DNA from 2 places in the Paenibacillus yanchengensis genome. Region 2 is predicted to be linked to the other one. Evidence: predicted binding sites of a transcription regulator. Region 2 holds the regulator's gene; the other holds the start of a gene.
The links. The regulator LexA, encoded in region 2, represses DNA repair genes until DNA is damaged. The targets are predictions, from matches to a motif close to CGAACATATGTTCG.

Region 1 (10,949 bases), on a different contig from region 2:
TGATAGTTGTAAAATTGCTGTAACAATTGAAATTATACCAATACTAATTGTTATAATGGATTCAATTCTACCTTTTGATTCTCTACTTGTCTTAGTCTGATCTTTCTAATCTTTTTTTGAATTATTAAAGAAATAAGATAAACTATATAGGAATATACCAGATCCTATTAAAAATAAAAGCACGTTTAAAGATTTGACAACATATTTGAAAGCCATGTTACTAACATAAATTCTTTGATATCCTTCGAGCAGTATCAATGGAATAAAAAATATATTGTTGGTTGTTGGTGTAGCAGGTGGTATTGCTTTAGTGGGGGATATACTGCAAGGCATCATACAGGGTGTGTTGGTGACTGGCGCTACTGTATTGGGGCATCAACTTGTTAAACAAACAATTAATAGAGAGTAAAAGACAAAGCCTGTCAACCGTAACTGGTTAGCAGGCTATTTTAGCTTATTATAAATTATCTATCGCATATTGTGCTTCTTCTTTAGTGAACTTTTCACCATACTCTGAAATCAATTGATTATAAATTTCCTTATCCGACATATTCATCTCTGCATATAATTGTGCCGATTTTAATGCATTTTCTTTCCAATCAAATACAATGTTATCTATTGCATATTGAGCAGCTTCTTTAGGGAATTGCTCTCCGTATTCAGATGTCAATTGTTCATAAATGCCTGCCTTTGACATAGGCATCATTTCAGCATATGATTCCGCCGATTTTAATGCTGCTTTATATTCCCGAGGAATCTTTGCTTCGGCTTCTTGTTTAGCTAATTTTTCAGCAGCAGCTTTAACTTCTGCATCTTCCTTAGCTTTCTGCTCAGCAGCAGCTTTCGCATCTGCTTCTTCTTTAGCTTTTCTTTCTTCTTCTTTTTTAGCCTTTTCCTCAGCAGTTTCCTTATCTGGTGTACTCTCAACATTTGCAGTTGGACTTGGCGAATTATTAGACTTTTGATTCTCTACACTATTTGAGGAACAACCTACAACGATAAGAATGATAAAAAAAGCCGATACAAAACTCTTCAATAATTTCACTTACTTACTACCCCTTCCTAAAAACAATGTTTATTGGTAGAAAAATCTACATATTACCACGTATTCCCAAAAGTGACTATATTATTACCAAAACTCATCGGTCCTCACATCATGACTATGTTTTCTCAGAGCAGAAACGATTTTGCTACAACGGTCAAAGAGGTTTTGCAGGTACGTTGGTGCTATATGAGAGTGATTGTGTTGCATCTCGTAAAGTTATGTAATTATAGTACTCTTTTTAAAAATACTTTTTATAGAAGGGACAAATCAGTGGCTACTATTATAATAGGAAAACATGGTACATAATTGACATAAAAGATTAATACATGGTACTATTTGGTGCATATCTAGCCTATTAATAACTAAACGCATAGTAGAATAGGAGCGATAGTGTGAAAAAATCGTACAACAAAATCGTGGTTGTTATTTTGGCACTATCTTTATTCTTCTCGTTTAATTTCGCTGTATTCGCAAAGGAAAATGCTAGTTCCGATGAGGTTACCTATCAAGTTACGGTCATAGATTTTGAGACAAGCAAGGAAATTGGAACAAAGTCAATTACAACAACCGTTGATAGAGTAGTCGATGGGGCGGGGTAATTACTGCAATAATTACTACTACTAACTATGACTTTCTAATTTAAAATATGAAGATGATCCTTTGTAGAAGGATATGTGTTTACATTTCCATATTATAGTATTACAGTGTTGAGTATGGATTTTATTGATCACTATATTTATGTAAATTGGTGAAACAGCCAGCAGTTAAATACCTGCATTTGATTATCATAGCTGATTCTAAATAAGAGTTTTTTTAAATCCTATGGTTCCAATGCTTCTAGTTTTAATCTGGAGGTGTAGATATGAAAAATAAACTTATATTGTCTGCAGTTATTTTTGGATTAATCGCTGTTATCGTACTAATATTTTTGAAGAGTTATGATTTTCCAACTTCAATAGACATTACAAAATCAGCAGTAGCTTTTGTGGGAGATAGTGATTATCCAATAGAAAACACAACAGTACGAATTAAAGGGGTTTTTTATCGTCCTGTATTTGATGCCCATTTTTTTGAAGGGAAAATTGCAATAGAACAACATGAGTTTACCGATGATTTTGAAAATCTACACGTACCAGTTATTAAGAAACGAAATGGGGTTGAGATGAGTAGTCTATTTTATACACCAGATGAGTATCCTTTTCCTTTGTTAGGAAGTGCTGTTATATATTTTTCGGATAACTTTGAATCATTTAATATTATCGCAAACGGAGAATGGGTGGAGCAACCAAAAACAACACGATATTACATCGTAAGTGGCGAATCAATGGAAGATGTTTACAAGTTACAAAAAAAGCAAGCAGAAAAGTGGGGAGAGGAGCTAATGGTAGCTCCACAGTTTAGAACTAAAAAATAATAAACATGTTCGTTTTCGTGAAAAAGAAGTTGTAATCAATCGTTTTGGATTAATTTCTGGAGGAGAAGAACGAACGCAACGAGAAATCGCTAAAGAGTTAGGTATTAGTAGAAGAAAACGGCAAGCTGGATATATGATTTTATAAGTAGTTGGAAAGATTAGGAGGATGTATGGCTAAATTAAAAGATATTAACGGAGAAACAGTGTTTGAATTCAAATTTGTACGTCATTTCCCCGGAGAGTTCGAAGGAAGTAAACTTGAAGTTAACATTAGTAGTAGTAATGGAAGCCGAGAACTAGTTTTTGGTTGGATGAATATTACACTTAATAATTTTATAGCTTTATTAAAAGATTTTCCAGGGGATAAGTATGATAGAGTGTTTGATCATTCTGACGAAAATTTTGAATTGAAATGGTTGCATGAGTATCGATCGGATTTGTATGTTCTGTTTTTTGTGTATGATGGATTTTTCCTTCCCCATTTAAAAGTAAGTAGTGAAGATATGAGGAGTTTAGGCAATGAGCTGGAAGAAGAGTTGCGAGTTGCTCCAACAGAAGAGCCTGAATATCTAAGATAACAAAAGCGGCAATGGGAAAATATCCTACGGCTTTAAATGTATCTTTATTTTTTATTTCACAGACAGGGTTTTTAACAGTGGAAGGTCGCCTTCACCAATACAACCAGAAAAGCGACCGTGGTAAGTCGCTTTTGTGTGTGATTTTTATATGAATAAAGATAACGAGGAGTGTAAAAGCAATATTTTTATATATTATTTACGAACAATTTGACCGCGAATTTCTCCATCCGGGTTCTGTATTGTGTGCACATTAACCTAGGCATTACCTCGTTTAATCTCACAAATTAAATTGCAAATAGTCTTACCTTTTAACGCTCCTACTAAATCACTTCTTCTTAGCGTACCTCTAATAACGCCTCGATTTACAGAAATTCCAAATTTAGATGGACCAAATAGAAAGGCCACGACGGGGCCGTTCTCCCCTCTTCGCCCTAGATGGATATGAGCTTGAGTTACTTTTTTAATATTTCGGATGGAAAGTTTAAATAGTAGTAAATTGCGAGTTCTACCTTGTTTAAATAGTGCATCTCCTGTAGCAATCGTATTTACATGTGGAACTTCATTTCTTCCGTTTAAGGAAGCTCGAAACCTTTTCATCTAATATTACTCTTTTTGTTTATAGAAGTATATTCCTAATAGAAGAAAGGGTTTGTTTATTAGCCCGATACCGAAAAATTTGACTAATTTAGGCACTTAGAGACAGCATCAAGACCATAGCAACTCTATTGGATATAAGTGAAATTGCGTACTATCTCCCTGTATTGTCCATGTGTCGAATTGGGGCTTGCTCTATGTGGGTATGCCGCATGATTGAAGACAAACAGAACTGACCATACTAGATATAAAATATTAAAGGATGATTCCATGATCTATATTTATAATGACTATGGGGGGACACATACAACGTCTCTTGCAGCTGCATATCACTTAAAACAAATTTCTCAGTCAGAACGAAAGTTAACGAAAGAAGAAATATTGAATGTAAATTACTTCAACAAATTGACTAAAGATGATTTCGGGAAAATTATATTTCACGGGGTAGATGAAAATGGAGATTCCGTATACACAGTAGGCAGGAAATCTGCAAAATTTGTTGTACAAGCGTTAAAAGATTTATGCCAGTTACTACAGAATAAACATCACTTTCATGAAAAAATAGTATTTTCTAATACTTCCCCAACTGTACCGTTCGTTATGTCAATTGGCGGATTTTTTTCAAGGGGATTAAAAATTGATTTTATAGGCGTTCCTTTATTGGTTTTAGGTGCTAAACAATGCTGCGACAATATTTATAGATTGGTTGAGAATACTAAACAAGTAGGAAGATCCTCTAATGAGGCACAAATCATTATTTTAGAAAATGAAGTGTATAAGAAATAAATGAAGTAGATACGTTGCATTGGTTATAAGTATTTTACCACCTAATGCTTCATAAGCAGCTAACACATTACGTAATGCTTTTTTTCTGGATCTCTTACCGTCCAATCAAAATTATTTCCATCTCCTTGTCCCGTCGCACCTTATGTAGGTGCTGGATTGAAATCGTTCGTCGTTGTCGATTTAAAAATGGAAGATATGTATATAAATATTAAAATTCGATCTTAAGGTCGGTTCTTTGTATTTACAAGTGTTGTAGCATTTGACCATAGGTCGTTCGGACTTGGCTTGTATCGCATGAGGTCATAAAATCTACTGTGAAAATTTGTAATAGGAGATTATAGTGGGAGTTTATACGATAAAACGTACAAACATTCAAATAAGTGCTGGAGGAGATCAAGTTTATACGAAAAACCATATAAAATGCGGCCCATAGTAGGTTAAACGTAGGGGGGTTTATACGATAAAACAAACAAACAACCGTAATTTGGTTGATCGGAATGCCGCTTTGTATGAAATAACGTACAAGCTTACCGCTCCATTCATTGATCTTGAACATGACCTGTTATGACGCGAAATAACCATTAATAGTATAGTGCGTAGGCGAAGCAAAACCCGGCATTCCTTTCCATATGGAAGTAAGTTTGTCGTAACGAGTGGCTACGTGTTTGATCTAAGGTAGTTAATGTTTATTTTAAAAATCAACAGGAATTTATTGTATGTTGCATATCGAACGTTTGTTTGGTATATATTATATAGAACAAATGTTCGAATGGGGCGCATATGATGAAAGAACATAATGAACGAACAATACTGTTGGTTGATGGACAGTCTTTTTACGCATCGATTGAAAAGGCAGCACATCCAGAATATCGAGATATGCCAGTAGCGGTTGGCGATCCAACGCGCAAAAGCGGTATTATTTTGGCTGCATGTCCAATGGCAAAAGATCGGGGAGTGACAACAGCGAGTAGGGTGGAGGAAGCTCTAACTTTATGTCCAGATCTCGTCATTATTAAGCCACGGATGCAACGATACATCACAATTTCGTTATTTATTACACAAATATTCGAATCTTTTACCGATTTGGTTGAGCCATATTCCATCGATGAGCAATTTCTCGACGTGACTGGATCGGTTGGTTTATATGGTTCAGCTGAAGAGATTGCACGCCAAATACAACATAAGATCAAGTTGTCGACTGGTGTTTGGTCCCGAGTAGGTATTGGACCGACAAAAATTTTGGCAAAAACGGCAACAGATAATTTCGCAAAAAAACATCCAGAAGGGATATATCGGCTAGACCAGACAAATATTGAGCAGGAACTATGGCCACTACCAATCAATAAGATGTTTATGGTTGCCTCGCGGATGACAAAGCGTTTTGTAATGCAGGGGATAAATACTATTGGAGACATTGCACAAATGGAGCTTACAGCGTTCAAGCAGTTGATGCGCAAGATAATGGGGAAACAGAGTGATATCCAGGCTGAATATTATTGGCAGACAGCACGCGGTATTGATCCAAGTCCGGTAGTTTCTGCAATACGAGGAGCGCTCAAATCTGTCAGTCATGGTAAGGCGCTGCGAGCGTCCCTTTATTCTCGTAAAGCGGATATTGAGGTAGTAATTCATGAGCTTTGCGCTGAAGTGTGTCGGAGAGCTCGAAGAATTGGGGTACAGGGGCGCGTAGTATCATTGGGCATTGGCGAGACTGATGGTCAGCGTGTCAATTCATTTGGTCGACAAACGACTCTCGATTATCCAACAAATCTTACTCAAGAGCTACAAGCGGCTATACTTAAATTATTTAACGAGTACTGGCAGGGGATGCCCGTCAGTTATATAACAATCGTGTTAACTCAACTAGCAGGAGATGAGGTGCAGTACCTTGATCTTTTTATGGATCGAGCCAAAATATATGATTTAGAGTGTGCGACAGATCGGATCAGAGAGCGATATGGAGAGGCTGCCATACTTCGAGCATCATCTTTATTGGATGCCGGAGTGGCGCACGAAAGAGCCGGACAGATTGGAGGACACTACAAATGACAAAGTTGGACGGAAATGAACGCTGGAAAGGGAAAATGTTACTGACTGAGCATCAAGAACAGTATGATCAACGACAAGTTATAAAGTCTGCGGCGGGCAGACCTACTTCGGAAGAACTCGATATGATAAGAGATTTGGTTGTGCTTCCCCATTTGATAACGATGATCCAGAAGTCGCTTGAAGATATGGCGTTTTCTAAAATAACATTAAAGGGAGTTGTCATTCGTTGCCTTGAAGTTATTATGTTTAAGATAACGGATGATTATTATGTTCTAAAAAGAGAACTTAAGCAGCGTAATATTAAAGTGTCGGATGAAGAGACAAATGACGGGATACTTTATTACCGATATTATTGTCGGGGATATGAAGAAAAGTTTGGTATTGTTCGCGAAACACTTCGATCAGATGTTACGTTAAAGCTCACCAAATATACAAATGATATAGGCAAATTGTTGAAACAAGTAAATAAAGGAAAATAGTTATCTCTGTCGAAACTCTTATCAAAGAGATAATCAATACAAAAGTCGTCCATTGGACGGCTTTTGTGTATTTAGGAATAACTGGTTAGAGAGACGTTATCTTTAAAATATTTAAAGCCATTCTAGAAACTCCAGTCGATTGCCAAAAGGGTCGTTTAAATAGAAACGTTTGACTCCTTCATCTATTCTTGCTTCATCAATGACTTGCAATGCTAGTGATTCAGGTTAATTTATTTTAGGTAATATATTACAAAAAAGGACATATACAACCATGGATATTCATGCTATTATAGCAAAGGGATAATACATAAATTAGATTAAAAGGAGGTATTTGTGTGTTATCAACGTATGTCCTGTTCGATGGTATAAAATGTTATTCAAACTACTATTCGAGTATGGATATGAATCTGAGGAAACTTGCGATTTCCCTTTCATTATGCATGATGGCTTTTTCTGCAGTAATTCCCGTTTCAGAACAAGAAATTGCTACAGAAGCAATCGAAAACACTTTTGTTGACTCTGCTTCGTTAAAATCGCTACAAGAAGATTCAGAGGTATCGATGGATATCGTAGATGAAAATGGTCAACTGGTTCCGAATGCTGACGTTACCGTACTTTCAATTTCGGAAGACCATAAACTTATTTATCAAGGTAAGGCTGATGAAAATGGCAATGCTACATTCAAAGTTAGTTTGTCAAATGAAAGTAAAGCTTCTCAAGTGAGTGTTGTTGCCACTGGCGTTTACGAGATTTACTATGTAAATCCAACTAATAATGAAATGGAAACAATGAATTTTTCCGTTCAATTCTTAAAGGAAAACGTTAAAGTTTCTCAGAAAGATTTCGAGGAACTAAAAGGACAAAGAAAGATCAAGCTAAAAGGTAAATTTAATAACGACAAAAGCAAGCAACCAAAGAATTATGTCGATGCAACTAATGTCTCAGCACTAACCCAACTTGCCAACTATCCGGGCACTGGCCCTAACTGCGTATCTGGTGGTGGAAATGGGTATACCATTTGTACGAACGCTAGTACAGATTCTAACCAAGAAGTTAAAATCGGAACCGTAAACGTTGGAAGCGATGAGAAAGTAACCATTACGAATTCAACAAGCTCTACGGTTAAACTTTCTTCTGGTATAAAAACGAGTACTAGCGCAGGATTTAGCAATAGCGGAGACGTCTCTGTTGCGAATACATCAGGTACTTATACAATTAACGGAAAATGCATTTATAATAATGGAACCTATTGCAATGTTTCTGCTGACTTTTATGGGTACTTTACCTACAATTATACCTCTAAATCGGTTTGGTATATGGGAGTGAAGCAATACGATGAGTACAAAGTAACGCCTGTTAAGTACGACGGACCTTCCGCTAGACTAGATTACAATACAACTTCTAACAATGGCTATACAGTAACAGCGGCCAAACTAGCACCAGGGTATTTTGAAGTATCCTCTGTGGCTTCGGCCGAAAAGTTAAACACTTCAGAAAAAACGTACGCTGCTTCAGTGAGCTTTCCTACTCCTGCTGGCAGCTTTACTGGCAATACGTCAACGACATATGCTAACACTACAAAATATTTGTGGGCTCCGTTGACACCAACATCCACAGTCATTTATGGTCACTATTTGGTTAATGGTTTCTACCATGTTACAAGAGTTAATTAATCCAGATTAACAGAAAATGATTAATAATCGTCTCTTGGTGGTGTATGACTACATCAGGAGGCGATTAATTTCTTGAGGAGTTTATTATGAACAGACTTATGTTTTTAGTTCTAGCCTTCATGAATAGCAAAAGTAGAATTGTTAGTGTACCAAGCGAAACAAAGTTCTTTAGGTTATCAAATGATTTTTAATATCAAGAAAGCAGGTACTTAAGCAAAATTGAGATTCAGTACCTGCTTCTTTATTTTTGGCTATGTTAAATTTCATTGTTGATAATAACCAAGTATTTGTAACAATATTTAGCATGGTTCCGTTATTTAGATAGCAAGGAATTTGAGATCAATGAGAAACTTTGATATATGTGTTTTTTTTTGCTAAGCTGATGAGCGCTACATTTCTAGTTAAGTTGTCACAAGGAGGCGTGAGTATCATTAAAGTTCAAAAATACATTCTATTGTGCTGTGTTTTAGCAATCTTTCTATCTGCTTGTGGCAAGAAACAGTCATTTGAATCCGAAACTCTTTATTTTTACAGTGGTGAGATGTTATCTTTAGTTGATCAACGGAAGAATGAGCATTCTCAGGCTAATGGAGTTTTGTATACCTTAATGCTTACTGATTTTCGACCGCAAGGACCAGTATTTCAAAAGTTTATTGAGTCCTATCAGGGTGCGACGGGCAAAGAAGGTCATATCGTATTAACAAAACGCACTAAGATATATACCCGCTCTCCATCCACGAATACAAAGATCTCGATTCCTGTATCAGATCTATATGAGTTTATTAAGCCTGTCGGTGCAGGAGATTATCCCAAAATCGAATTCTGGGTAACCCCTTATAAAAAAGTTGAATCTGACGTTGAGGCGGTTGAAGTTATTTTGATACAGTAATTACTTCGGTCTGTTTATTTACAAAATCTGAAAATATACTCGCGGACAGAACAATGGAGAAATCATTGAGCTAACGGCGAACGGTAGCTAATTTAACCGCCCTTTTTTAAGAGGACGGTTTTCTTTTAGTGTTGTTTAAAGCCATTCTAGAAACTCCAGTCGATTGCCAAAGGGGTCGTTTAAATAGAAACGTTTGACTCCTTCATCTATTCTTGCTTCATCATCCATCACTTGAATATCATTATTTTGTAAATGTTGACGTAGCTTATCTAAGTTCTGTACGTGAAATGCTGGGTGAGCTTTGATAGCGGGAACAAAATTTTTTTGCACTCCGATATGAACTTGGTGAATGCCGCATTGGAACCAGACGCCACCACGTTGTTTTAGAGCTTCAGGTTTTGGTATTTCGGTCCAGCCTAAGATGTTATTGAAAAAATTTAGAGCTTCTGTTTCGCAACCTTCTGGTGCTGCCAACTGAACGTGATCAAGACCATAGAAAGTATAGCTCATCTAACCGACTCCTTTAGTTTCGTTTAGCGAAACACAGTTTCATTTCCGTTCTAATTATACAACAATATGTAATATGAATCCAGTTTTTTTCTGTAAAAGTGGATTTAAAATTAACAATCAGTACAGCAGTTATGTGCTAGACAATTCCAAATATTTCAAGTAATATACTCGGTGGAAGTTATTTTTTTTCACAATGAAAGGCTGTGTTGCGGATGGCTTCAGCGAAGAAGCTGATCGTCATTATTGTGGTAGCAATGATCGCTGTATTTGTAGTGTTATATAATTATTCTTTTCCAAAACAGGTGGATATGGTGCAACAAGCGGTTATTTTTAAAAACGATGATGGAACGTCCATAAAGACAACTAGTGTGACGATTAAAGGAACGATGCATCGCCCTTTGTTTAAAGACAGATATTTTAAAGGTGAATTTCGGATCGATGGTTTTCCATTTACTTATAATAGTGATAGTACTAATTTGTTCATAGACAAACATAAAAATGGTGTCAATAATGGGATGTTACATTATACGACGTACTCGAATGTTAATGGGCAATCTCATCATGATGTGTTTACAGCGCCGATTTTTTTTGCGGATAATTTTGAAACATTCAATATCATTGCTAATGATGATTGGTTTGATAAATCTACGCAGGAAGTCCATTTTATTGTCAGTGGTGGATCGTTGGAGGAAGCTCGGTTAATACAGACGATGCAAGCGGAGAAATTGGGAATAGAGTGGGGGTTAACCCAAATATTTCGCAACTAACAATCGGATGGAGATTACTATAAAGCAAATAAGAGATAGAGTAGGAGATCGTACCATTAGTTAATGATCTCGCTACTCTATTGTTCGTCATTGTCTACTTTTTTTATGGAATGTAGATAACGTTCCCGATATTGCTTGGGTGAGCAATCGTTATATTTACGAAAG
Region 2 (10,949 bases):
CGTCGACAATTTACGTAAGTTGATTGAGCTAGATATTGAGTTGCAGAAGGATGACTTGAATTAAGTTCCCTTTCAATCTCATCAATGACAACTGAAAATTTCTTTATAAATTTGTTTTTGCTATCTTCTATCACTACATGGATCATAACAGCTACAAACATTGCTAATATTGCAAATGCAAGATGAGGTAATCGTTCTAAAGTATGAATTGAGTTTTGTAAAAATGATATCTTTACTTCTTCTGGGGAAAGAGAAGCTACGGAAACTACTATAGTCATTAAAGCTATAAGTAGTGAAGTTGTTATTATTACTCCATTAAAAACTTTAGATGGTATTTTTTCTTCACTATGAATATGTACAGAAAACTTGAGTTGCCTTAACCGTTCTGGAGATAGTTTTTTTATTTCTTCATACAGAAGATTTATATTTCTAATTAGTTGCTTGTTTCTTTTTTTAGAGAGTAGTTTATTTACTTTATGTCGGTGAGAGTGGATCGTCAAAGGATGAAAGATGTGATAAGATGAATCCACAATGTTTGACTTAGGAGGTATATATACCCATGTATGCATGGCTAAAAATGGCAGCGGTCTTAATTGTGACGGCTATGCTGACTCGATTAACCCCGTTTTCTTTCTTTTTCCGTAATGTGGATACATTGATCCATGAGCTGTCTCATGCATTGGTTACTTTAGTACTGTCTGGAAAGGTGAGGTATATTTATCTATTCAGCGATCAGAGCGGTGTCACACTGACTTCCTTCGCCAGTGCGTGGAAGGGGATTCCAATTTCATTGGCTGGTTATACAGGCTCAGCAATGTTTGCAGTTTTGTTGTTCTTTTTATTCGCTCATCGCAAAGTAAAGGCCGGTTTAATTGTCATTGCTTCGTTAGCTTTAATTGGACTTCTTTTATTTGTACGAAATAACTATGGCATGATGTGGAGTGGAGGATTTGTTGCAGTCACGATTTTAGTTTATGCTTTTGCTCCATCTTGGCTGCGTAACGGCTATTATTTGCTCATTGCTTTTATATGTTTAGTCGAGTCGGTACTTAGCTCTTTTACGATATTATCGATGTCGTTTTTATATCCTTCTATAGCAGGTGATGCGACAAATCTGAGCAATTATACGCATGTGCCAGCTTTCGTTTGGGGAATACTGTTCACGTTATTTTCCTTGTGGTGTGCCAAACATTCTACAATGTTACTGTTTCGTAAAGAACCAGAACCGATAGATGAAAGTTTGGGAATGTAACACGTCAATTAATTGTGAAACAGGGTACTCTACACTGTATTCCTTTACTTTTCGTGATTTCATTTCAATTGGGTCAAAATTACAAAATCTCATATGTTTCGAAAATTGGAATAAAAAATTATGACTGTGAAAAGAAGCTTTTTTAACACAAAGTGACCATAACTTAACTGTAAGTTGAAAAGTATCTTACAGTTTTTTATGCTATATAGCTATAGTACAATTGAAATTAATTATCTAGGAGGAGACTCTTGAAAAACATATTAGGGTTTATGATCTTGGGGATGGCTATTGCATACTTATCATTATTCTTAGGCACGTTTGGTTTGATCTTACTTGGTGGAGCAGCTTTTGGACTCCTACTATATATTGCAATTGCTGTTTCGAAAAATAATAAATAAAGTATATTGTAAAACTTTTCTTAAACGGGTGAAGGGACCATCTCCAATGCAGCAATGAATGCTACTAAGGAGTGGTCCCTGATATCACTTACAGACTATTTTGTTGCGGCAAGTTTAGCTTAAGCTGATATTAGCAGCAGTTGTTTTTGCCGAAGCCTACAAAGCTGCAAGAAATAATTACCAAGAGGATGAAAAGCACAAGAATTGAACCTGTGTTTGAGTGTGCACCACCGAATGCTGACATATTGTTCTTCACCTCCCTGCCCTGCGGATATAGTATAGGTTATGCACTATAGGGGGGAGTTGACTGGGTGTTTGTGTATTATTGCAAATCTCTAAATAAACCGATGACTTTTCCTAATATCGTCACATTCGGAAGCCGAATGGGCTGCATTGTTTCGTTCTCTGGTTGTAAACGAATATGATCTTTTTCTTTATAGAAAGTTTTAACAGTTGCTTCATCTTCCTCTGTCATAGCAACGACAACTTCTCCATTGTTCGCGGTTTGTTGCTGGCGAACAATAACGTAATCGCCATTATGTATACCTTTCTCAATCATACTGTCTCCAATAACGTTTAAAATAAATACAGTGTGTTCACCTACGAAATGAGTAGGTAATGGAAAATAATCTTCAATATTTTCTGTTGCAGTTATCGGTAATCCGGCTGTTACCCTACCAACTACTGGGACTGTTACGACAGGTAGTGGTGTAAAAGTGTCTTGATCTGATTCTTGATTAAGTATTTCAATAGCACGTGGCTTAGTTGGATCTCGGCGAATAAATCCTTTTTTCTCTAATCGATCCAGATGGCCGTGAACCGTAGAGCTTGATAGTAGTCCAACCGCTTCTGCAATTTCTCGGACGGAAGGAGGGTAGCCCTTATCTTTCACTTCTTGTTTGATGAAATCGAGAATCGCCAGCTGTCGTTTGGAAATTTTGGTCACGACAATCAACTCCATTCTTCATAATTAACATAAATTATAACATAGAACCGCCGTTCGTACAAACACAAGTTCTTGCGAACAAACATTCTATTTTTATCTTGAACCAAACGTGCGTTCGTGCTACAATCGAAATAGAACAAATGTTTGGGGAGATGACGAAATGTACATACATACAAGCTCATATAAGTCGATTTATGGTGATAATAGAACAGAAGAATCTAGGAAGTATTCGAATAAGGTTCGTTATATAAAGGAGTTTACTCGCCTACAGTCTAAAGTGGTTATAAATATTATCGTTTTAACATTGTTTTTGTCTATATCTGTATTAGTTACAATTAATGCTTCTGATCAATATTCGGATCAACCACAGGTTGGTGAATATGTCGTATTTGCGACTGCTGGCGATACATTGTGGTCAATTGCGCAGCAATATGGTCCAAATAATAAAGATGTTAGGCAACTAATCCATAAGATTAAAGATCGTAATTTATTAACATCATCCGAAATTTTAATTGGACAACGCCTTATTATTCCAAAATTCTGACAACTCTGTGGAACAGAAGATAAAACAATAGAGCGAAGCACTGTAACAATCGCACAGGTTCGCTCTATTACTTTACTATATATATTTGCTGTTGAAGATTAGTAATCGACGTTATTCTTGTCCTTTATATTGGGCAACCGCGACACAAAGCTCAATAATATCATTTGCATGGATGTCGCCAATATTACCAATTCTAAATACTTCTACATCGGATAATTTTCCTGGGTAGATAACAAAGCCTTTATTTTTTAGGAAATTATAAAAACCTAGAAACGTAAATGAAATATGTGTTGGATAAATAAAAGTTGTAATGATCGGTGACTGTAAAGCTCTTGGCAAATAAGCGGTAAATCCAGCATCGCTCATACTGTCTACTAGAATTTGTTGATTATTTTTATAGCGTTCGTATCTAGCCGCGACGCCACCTTCTTGTTCCAGCTCTAATAGAGCTTGTGCAAAAGCACGTACGATATGAGTAGGAGATGTAAAGCGCCATTTGCCTGGATCTTCTTGCATTGCTTGCCATTGATCATATAAGTCTAAGGAAAGTGATCGTGCTTGCCCTTTGCATTTCTCTATTTCCGTCTGTTTTGCAATAATGAAGCTAAATCCAGGTACGCCTTGAATGCACTTATTAGCACTACTGATCAGAAAATCGATATTTAGTTGTTCAGTTGCGATTGGGATGCCACCAAAACTACTCATCGCATCAACAATTGCAATTCTATGATGTTTTTTAATTGTATTTACAACTGCTTCGAGAGGATTTAAAATACCTGTTGTTGTTTCACAGTGTACCATCGCTACGTGAGTGATAGAAGGATCCGCTAGCAAATGCTGTTCCACTGTTTCTGCACTGATTTGTTCATTAGCTGCAAATATGACAGATTGATAAGGTATGCGCAATACGTGGCAGATTTCTTCAATACGTTTACCGTAAGCACCATTTTGTAATATGAGTAGTTTGCCTGATTGCGGAATAACTGAACCTAGTACTGATTCGACTCCAAAACTTCCACTACCTTGCATCAAAATAGCGGTATATTTTTCTTCCGAAGCTTCAGCTACTTCTAATAGTTGTTTTCTAATTTGTTGGACAATTTGTTTATACTCATCATCCCAAGTGCACCAATCTTTTAACATTACTTCTTTAACAGTTGCGGTTGTTGTTAATGGTCCTGGCGTAAGTAGTAGGTAGTGATCCTTCTTCATATTTAATACATCCTCTCAGCATGGATTAATTTGTTGGACAATTTGTTTTTAGTTGTTTTTTGTTATTATTAATTGTTTTTAATTTTACTTTTCTTTTTCAATTGTTGCAATGATGATTTATCTAATTTACAAAACATTAATAGTTTGTTTTTTGTTTTTTTTCGATAATAGGTCGCTATCTAATAATTACGTCATATTCATGTTACAATTTGATTGTTAAATGGATGTAAACTTGACAAGGGATAGGTAGAAATGTAAAAGTAGAATGGAGTATTTAAATCGTGAGAGGATGGGCTACTAGTAATGAATATCGATCAGTTGATAGCAAGAATAAACGAGTTGTCGCGCAAACAGAAAGCAACAGGTTTGACAACGGAAGAAGTGGTAGAGCGTGATAATCTACGACAACAATATTTACAAAATTTCAAAAGTAATATGCGTCAAGAATTAGACCGTATTAAGTTTGTTGATGAAGAAGAAGAAGGTCAGTTACATTAATTGTAGTTGTCCTTTTTTGCAGCATGATGGATAGAGAAGATATGGAGGGATGGGAATGTCTCGTTCTTGGGAACGTCAAGTTCGTAAAAACATGCAAAAAGTCAATCAAACACGTAAAAAGTCTGGAAATTCTCCTATTAGCTTGTATAGTGAGAAAGGTAAACAGTCTGTCTTTAAAGGAAGAAATTATGTTATTCCATTTTTATTAATTTTGTTTATACTTGGTTATTTGTTTATTGTTACGGCACAGCCTGATTTTGTGGCAAATGGTATGTTTTGGGTGACGGTTATCGCATATGTAGTGTTAGCAATAATGTTCTTTTTCCGTAGACCCTATTTGACTATTGGGAAAGATTTTGTACAATCAAGAAGAATAACTGGTGACAAAACGTTATACGCAACTGGTATTAAAGAAATACGCTTGCAAAAGGATTCTGTTGTTATTGCTCCAAAAACAGGTGCAGCATGGACATACTCCAAAGTGTTGAATCGTTTTGCGACAGAACAGATGGGACAAAAGCTAATAGAATTCGGTAAGAAAAATGATGTAAACGTAGTGGAACATTGATAATGAAGTAACGGTTGAGGAGAGACTAAATAAAATGACGAAAAAAGCAGTACTATTTGATTTGGATGATACGCTATTGTGGGATGAGCGTAGTATTAAAGAAGCGTTTGAGGCTACTTGTATGGAAGCTGCGCGTGTTGTCGATGTAGATCCAGAAAAATTAGAGGAAGCTGTTCGAATGGAAGCACGTGCACTATATGAAACATATGATTTCTATCCATTCACGAAAATGATCGGAATTAACCCTTTTGAAGGATTATGGGGAGATTTTAAAGCAGGAGATTTGGTAGATTTTCGTAAAATGCAAGAAATTGTTCCTACATATAGAAAAGATGCTTGGACAAATGGCTTAAAAAAACTTGGTGTTGATCATGCAGAATTAGGTGCGAAACTAGCGGAATTGTTCCCGGCAGAGCGTAGACAACGACCGATTATTTACGAAGAAACGTATGCAGTATTAGAGCAATTAAAAGGAAAGTATAAACTATTGTTGTTAACGAATGGTTCGCCTGATTTACAGCAAGAAAAACTAAGTGGTGTTCCAACATTAGCGTCCTATTTCGATCATATTGTTATATCTGGACAATTCGGTGAAGGTAAGCCGAAAGCGTCAATCTTTCAATATGCTATGGAGCAGCTACAGATAACAGCTGATGAAGGTGTGATGGTAGGAGATAAATTGACAACGGATATACTGGGTGCTAATGGGGTTGGTATGGATTCTGTTTGGCTCAATCGTCATCATGCTACCAGAAATGATGAAATCATTCCTACTTATGAAATTGAAAATTTGAATGAATTGTTACGGATACTAGCCGAGCAATCATAATCGATATATATAATAATGCAGACGGAACTGCTAATCATCGTATGAATCGATGGACAGTTCCGTTTTTTTGTTTATTATTATCTCATACTAAAGCTAAGACAATGATTAGTTCTTCGATTCAAATTGTGGATCAGCGAATGGATGAGCAATCCATCCTTCTGTTTCAATAAATAATCTAACAGCAACGATTTGACGATTGTCCATTAATGTAAAGAAATGAGGTTTGTGTTCAGGAACCGAAATAACATCTCCTGCTTCAAGCTCAACGTCAAAGTAACCTACATCTTTGGTGCCTTTAATGATAAATATACCTTTACCAGCTGTTATTGCTCTTACTTCGTCTTCTGTATGTGTATGCACATTTTCGAATTTTTTCAACAATTCATCTAGGTTAGGTGTTTCATCAGAAAGTGTAATAATATCCCACGTTTGATAACCGCGACGTGCTGCCAAATCACGAATATCACTGTCAAAGGTAGCTAATACTTGTTGCTTTTCTTCATCAGAAAGTACAAATTTGTTTTGTAACTCGGTAGGTAGTTTACTAGCATCCCAATGTTCATACAAAACCTCTTGTGTATCTAAAAAAGAGCGTACATTTTGTTCGCCTGTAATTCGTTCACCAGTGTTGCGTATTTTAATTTCAGCCATACTTATCCCTTCTTTCCCTATAGACATTAATTGATGTGTTTAAGTATAGCTAATTTTGATATTATTGTCGATATTGGATTGCGGCACGAACGTATATTCTGTACAATGAAAGTACTAGATGAATGCACGGAATGATAGAGGTGAACGAGATGAATGAATGGACAGGCAGAAGTGAAAGTTTACAGGATTGGTTAGAGGAGCTTCGGCAAGATAATGAAATAATGAGTAATATAGCTCACTGGAGGGTGATACCGCCCAGAGAGGCAGTTGTCAGTCCGTTACCAGAACAATTACATCCAAAATTGCAGCAGGCATTGATTAATCGGGGGATGGAGCAATTATATAGTCATCAATTCGCTTCGTTTCAAGCGGCTACTGCAGGCTCGCATGTAGTGACTGTAACACCAACGGCATCGGGAAAGACATTATGTTACAATTTGCCGGTACTACAATCTATTTTACAAAACGATGAAGCAAGAGCATTATATTTATTTCCGACAAAAGCGCTAGCGCAAGACCAGGTTGCTGAACTACATCAATTTATTGAAGCTATGGAAGCTGATATAAAGACGGATACTTATGACGGGGATACTCCACCTCAAGTGCGAGCTGTTATTCGTAACTCTGGACATATAGTCGTGACTAATCCAGATATGTTACATGCAGCTATATTGCCACACCATACGAAGTGGATCAAATTATTCGAAAATTTAAAGTATATTGTTATTGATGAAGTTCATGCGTACCGTGGTGTTTTTGGAAGTCATGTTGCCAATGTTATTCGCCGCTTGCTACGTATTTGTCATTTTTATGGTTCGAATCCACAGTTTATTTGTGCATCGGCAACGATTGATAATCCGCAACAGCATGCAGAGCGCTTAGTAGGTCGAAGTATGACATTAGTGAACAATAATGGAGCCCCGATGGGCGAAAAGCATTTTATTTTTTACAATCCACCCGTCGTTAATAAACAACTGGGAATTAGGCGGAGTAGTATACTAGAGACTAGAAAGTTAGCTACTAAATTGTTGGAACAAGGTGTACAGACGATCGTATTTGCTCGAAGTAGAGTGAGGGTGGAACTGTTACTTACCTATTTGCAAGATTCCATTAGACACAAGCTTCACAAAGGAACTATTCGAGGTTATCGTGGAGGTTATTTGCCAAAACTACGTCGTGAAATAGAAGCAGGTTTACGTTCGGGAGAGATTAAAGGAGTAGTGAGTACGAATGCACTCGAACTAGGAATAGATATAGGGCAATTACAAGCCTGTGTACTTCAAGGATATCCTGGTACGGTAGCTAGTACGTGGCAACAATCTGGTAGAGCGGGCAGACGACAAGAAAGTTCTGTTACGTTTATGGTAGCTAGTAGCAATCCTTTGGATCAATATATTGTACAAAATCCTGATTTTTTCTTTAATCGTCCGGCTGAGCAAGCATTAATTGAGCCTGATAATTTATTGATTTTGATTGACCATGTAAAATGTGCTGCTTATGAGCTTCCTTTTGTAAAAGGAGAGCAGTTTGGTGCAGAGCGTTTGGAAGATATGATGGAATTTTTAGTGGAAGAAAAGGTGTTACATGCTTCGGGCGATCGGTGGTTTTGGATGGATCAATCATTTCCCGCCAATCATATTTCGCTTAGAACGGCTGCTGCGGAAAATTTCGTTGTAATCGATGTTTCGAACCGAAATCAAGTAATTGGTGAAGTGGATCGGTTTAGTGCGCCAACGCTCATACATGAAGAAGCTATTTATTTGCATGATGGTTTACAATATCAAGTAGAGAAGCTGGATTATGAGGAGAAAAAAGCATACGTCCGACGAGTAGATGTCGATTATTACACGGACGCTAATCTTGCGGTTGATTTAAAAGTATTACATATTGATCGAGAGCGGATCATTGGTAATATAGCATGTTCGTTAGGTGAAATAACGCTGCATGCTAAACCGACTATTTTCAAAAAAATCAAACTTCGCACTCACGAAAATATAGGTTCTGGACCGATTCATTTGCCAGAAGATGAGCTTCATACGAGTAGTTATTGGTTTTCGTTTGCTGATAGTGTTACAAATCAATGGAATAAACAACAGTTACAGTCAGCTTTACTAGGTTTATCAAACGTATTAGTTCATATTGCTCCAGTGTATTTGATGTGTGATCCGTTTGATATAAGAGTTGTTCCTCAAATAAAGGCGATTTATACGAATAAACCTACTATATTCTTTTATGATAGATATCCAGGCGGCATTGGTTTAAGTAAGCGATTGTATGAGGTACATACGGATTTATTAGAGCAAGCGTACACGTTACTTACACAATGTAGATGCGAAGCTGGCTGCCCTGCCTGTGTAGGTCCCGTTGAAGAAGTAGGATTACAAGGAAAACAATTGGCATTGCAGTTGATCTTTGGTGAGGAAACGGAGACTATGAAATGAGTAATTTATTGCGTAGCAGGCTTAATAGACTATCTGGCAACCAAGAAACGGTATCTAAAGTAGATGATACTGCCAAAATGCCTAATGACGAACAAAGTAAGGTATGGGCTCAATTAGGTGTGTTTACGGAAAATACGCCTCATGGATCTTTTTTGTTGCGGAAACTAGCTTACTCCTTAGAACACATACACGGTGCCTATCAGTTGCAGCAATTGTTAGATATTATTCCTGCACTTACCGTCTTTGATCCCGGTCAGCAAGTATCAAGTGAACAATTACTTTTCTTTGATTTGGAGACGACAGGACTTGGGAGTGGATCGGGGAACATTCCGTTTATGACATCGATCGGCTATGTAGCACAAGAACAATTTATTATCGAACAAGCATTGATTTGTCATCCCGTAGAGGAGTTTGCTATGCTATCTTATATGTTAGATAAGATGAACTCCTATTCCTATTTGGTTACTTATAATGGAAAAAGCTTTGATTGGCCTTTGTTGCAAAATAGAATGGTAATGAACCGCTTACGACAAAAACAATGGCAACCTAAACATATCGACTTGTTACATCCTTCTAGGGCGGTTTGGCGTAATACACTGACTTCATGTAAACTAAGCTATGTTGAAGAGAAACGATTGGGCATTGAACGAGTAGATGATGTACCGGGGTCATTAGCTCCTCAATTATATTTTCAATATTTAGCGGAGCAAAATCCTACCGTATTAGAAGGTGTTTTTCGTCACAACGAATGGGACATTTTGTCGCTTGCTACGTTGCTTACTCGTTTTGGTCAATTGCTTAGCGGACAAGAGGAGCAAAAAGCAGCTAAACCTACAACATTTGAAGAATTAGTTCGTACAGGCTTGTGGTTAGAGAAAATGAACGTACCTTCTTTAGCGGAACCATTGTATCATTTAGCCAAAAAAACGGAAGATTCGACAGCAACAGCGCTTATATTATTAGCTACGCGTCATAAGAAAGCTGGATATTGGTCGGAAGCTGTGTTATTGTGGCAGAAAGTCATTATAATGAATAGTAGCTCTATAGAATCAAAATTGGAATGTTACGTGGAAATAGCAAAATTTTTTGAGCACCGTGAAAAGAACTTTACCGTAGCGCTTCAATATATGAATGATGCAGAACAAATGCTGGTCAGTAATCGTTATAGTCATTTATTAACAGAAAAAGAAAGAAATTGGTTGCAGCAATGCAGGCATAGAATGAATAGACTACAGAATAAGTTAAAGGTATTGTAGTGAAGTGAAAGAGGTATAGTAAAATGACAACAAAGATTGGCTTTTTAATTGATTTAGATGGTACTATGTATCATGGTGGTCACCCAATTGAGGGCGCACCTGAGCTAATTGCATACATGCATAAACAACAGATACCTTATCGATTTGTCACTAATAATTCATCTTTATCAGCAGCGTTAGTGGCAGAAAAACTTAATGAGATGAATATAATAGCGGAACCTTCTCATGTGTGTACTTCAGCAGACGCAACTGCCGCATATATAGCGAAACGTCAGCCGGAAGCTAAAGTGTTTGTAGTTGGTGAACAAGGATTACATACATCGATCGCATTAGCAGGATTACATATATCTAACT

Region 1: the regulator LexA is predicted to act here: its motif matches at 5,145-5,158, upstream of ACFSTH_RS08485 (DNA polymerase IV).

Annotation. Positions count from the first base shown of each region.
Region 1 covers NZ_JBHUMH010000016.1:250,004-260,952, forward strand. The annotation lists gene ACFSTH_RS08445 (hypothetical protein) at 275-409, shown strand; gene ACFSTH_RS08450 (Ltp family lipoprotein) at 458-1,045, opposite strand; gene ACFSTH_RS08455 (hypothetical protein) at 1,438-1,644, shown strand; gene ACFSTH_RS08460 (hypothetical protein) at 1,908-2,459, shown strand; partial or broken gene ACFSTH_RS08465 (sigma factor-like helix-turn-helix DNA-binding protein) at 2,476-2,571, shown strand; gene ACFSTH_RS08470 (hypothetical protein) at 2,630-3,037, shown strand; partial or broken gene ACFSTH_RS08475 (CHRD domain-containing protein) at 3,230-3,634, opposite strand; gene ACFSTH_RS08480 (DUF3189 family protein) at 3,902-4,417, shown strand; gene ACFSTH_RS08485 (DNA polymerase IV) at 5,201-6,466, shown strand; gene ACFSTH_RS08490 (hypothetical protein) at 6,463-6,945, shown strand; gene ACFSTH_RS08495 (hypothetical protein) at 7,281-8,618, shown strand; gene ACFSTH_RS08500 (hypothetical protein) at 9,040-9,507, shown strand; gene ACFSTH_RS08505 (VOC family protein) at 9,643-10,017, opposite strand; gene ACFSTH_RS08510 (hypothetical protein) at 10,230-10,784, shown strand; gene ACFSTH_RS08515 (helix-turn-helix transcriptional regulator) at 10,862-10,949, opposite strand, start outside.
Region 2 covers NZ_JBHUMH010000060.1:5,753-16,701, forward strand. The annotation lists gene ACFSTH_RS16865 (hypothetical protein) at 1-64, shown strand, start outside; gene ACFSTH_RS16870 (M50 family metallopeptidase) at 560-1,252, shown strand; gene ACFSTH_RS16875 (hypothetical protein) at 1,501-1,650, shown strand; gene lexA (transcriptional repressor LexA) at 1,973-2,596, opposite strand; gene ACFSTH_RS16885 (LysM peptidoglycan-binding domain-containing protein) at 2,757-3,140, shown strand; gene phnW (2-aminoethylphosphonate--pyruvate transaminase) at 3,252-4,352, opposite strand; gene ACFSTH_RS16895 (DUF896 domain-containing protein) at 4,656-4,850, shown strand; gene ACFSTH_RS16900 (hypothetical protein) at 4,906-5,418, shown strand; gene ACFSTH_RS16905 (HAD family hydrolase) at 5,453-6,247, shown strand; gene ACFSTH_RS16910 (1,2-dihydroxy-3-keto-5-methylthiopentene dioxygenase) at 6,353-6,898, opposite strand; gene ACFSTH_RS16915 (DEAD/DEAH box helicase) at 7,048-9,339, shown strand; gene ACFSTH_RS16920 (ribonuclease H-like domain-containing protein) at 9,336-10,595, shown strand; gene ACFSTH_RS16925 (TIGR01457 family HAD-type hydrolase) at 10,619-10,949, shown strand, end outside.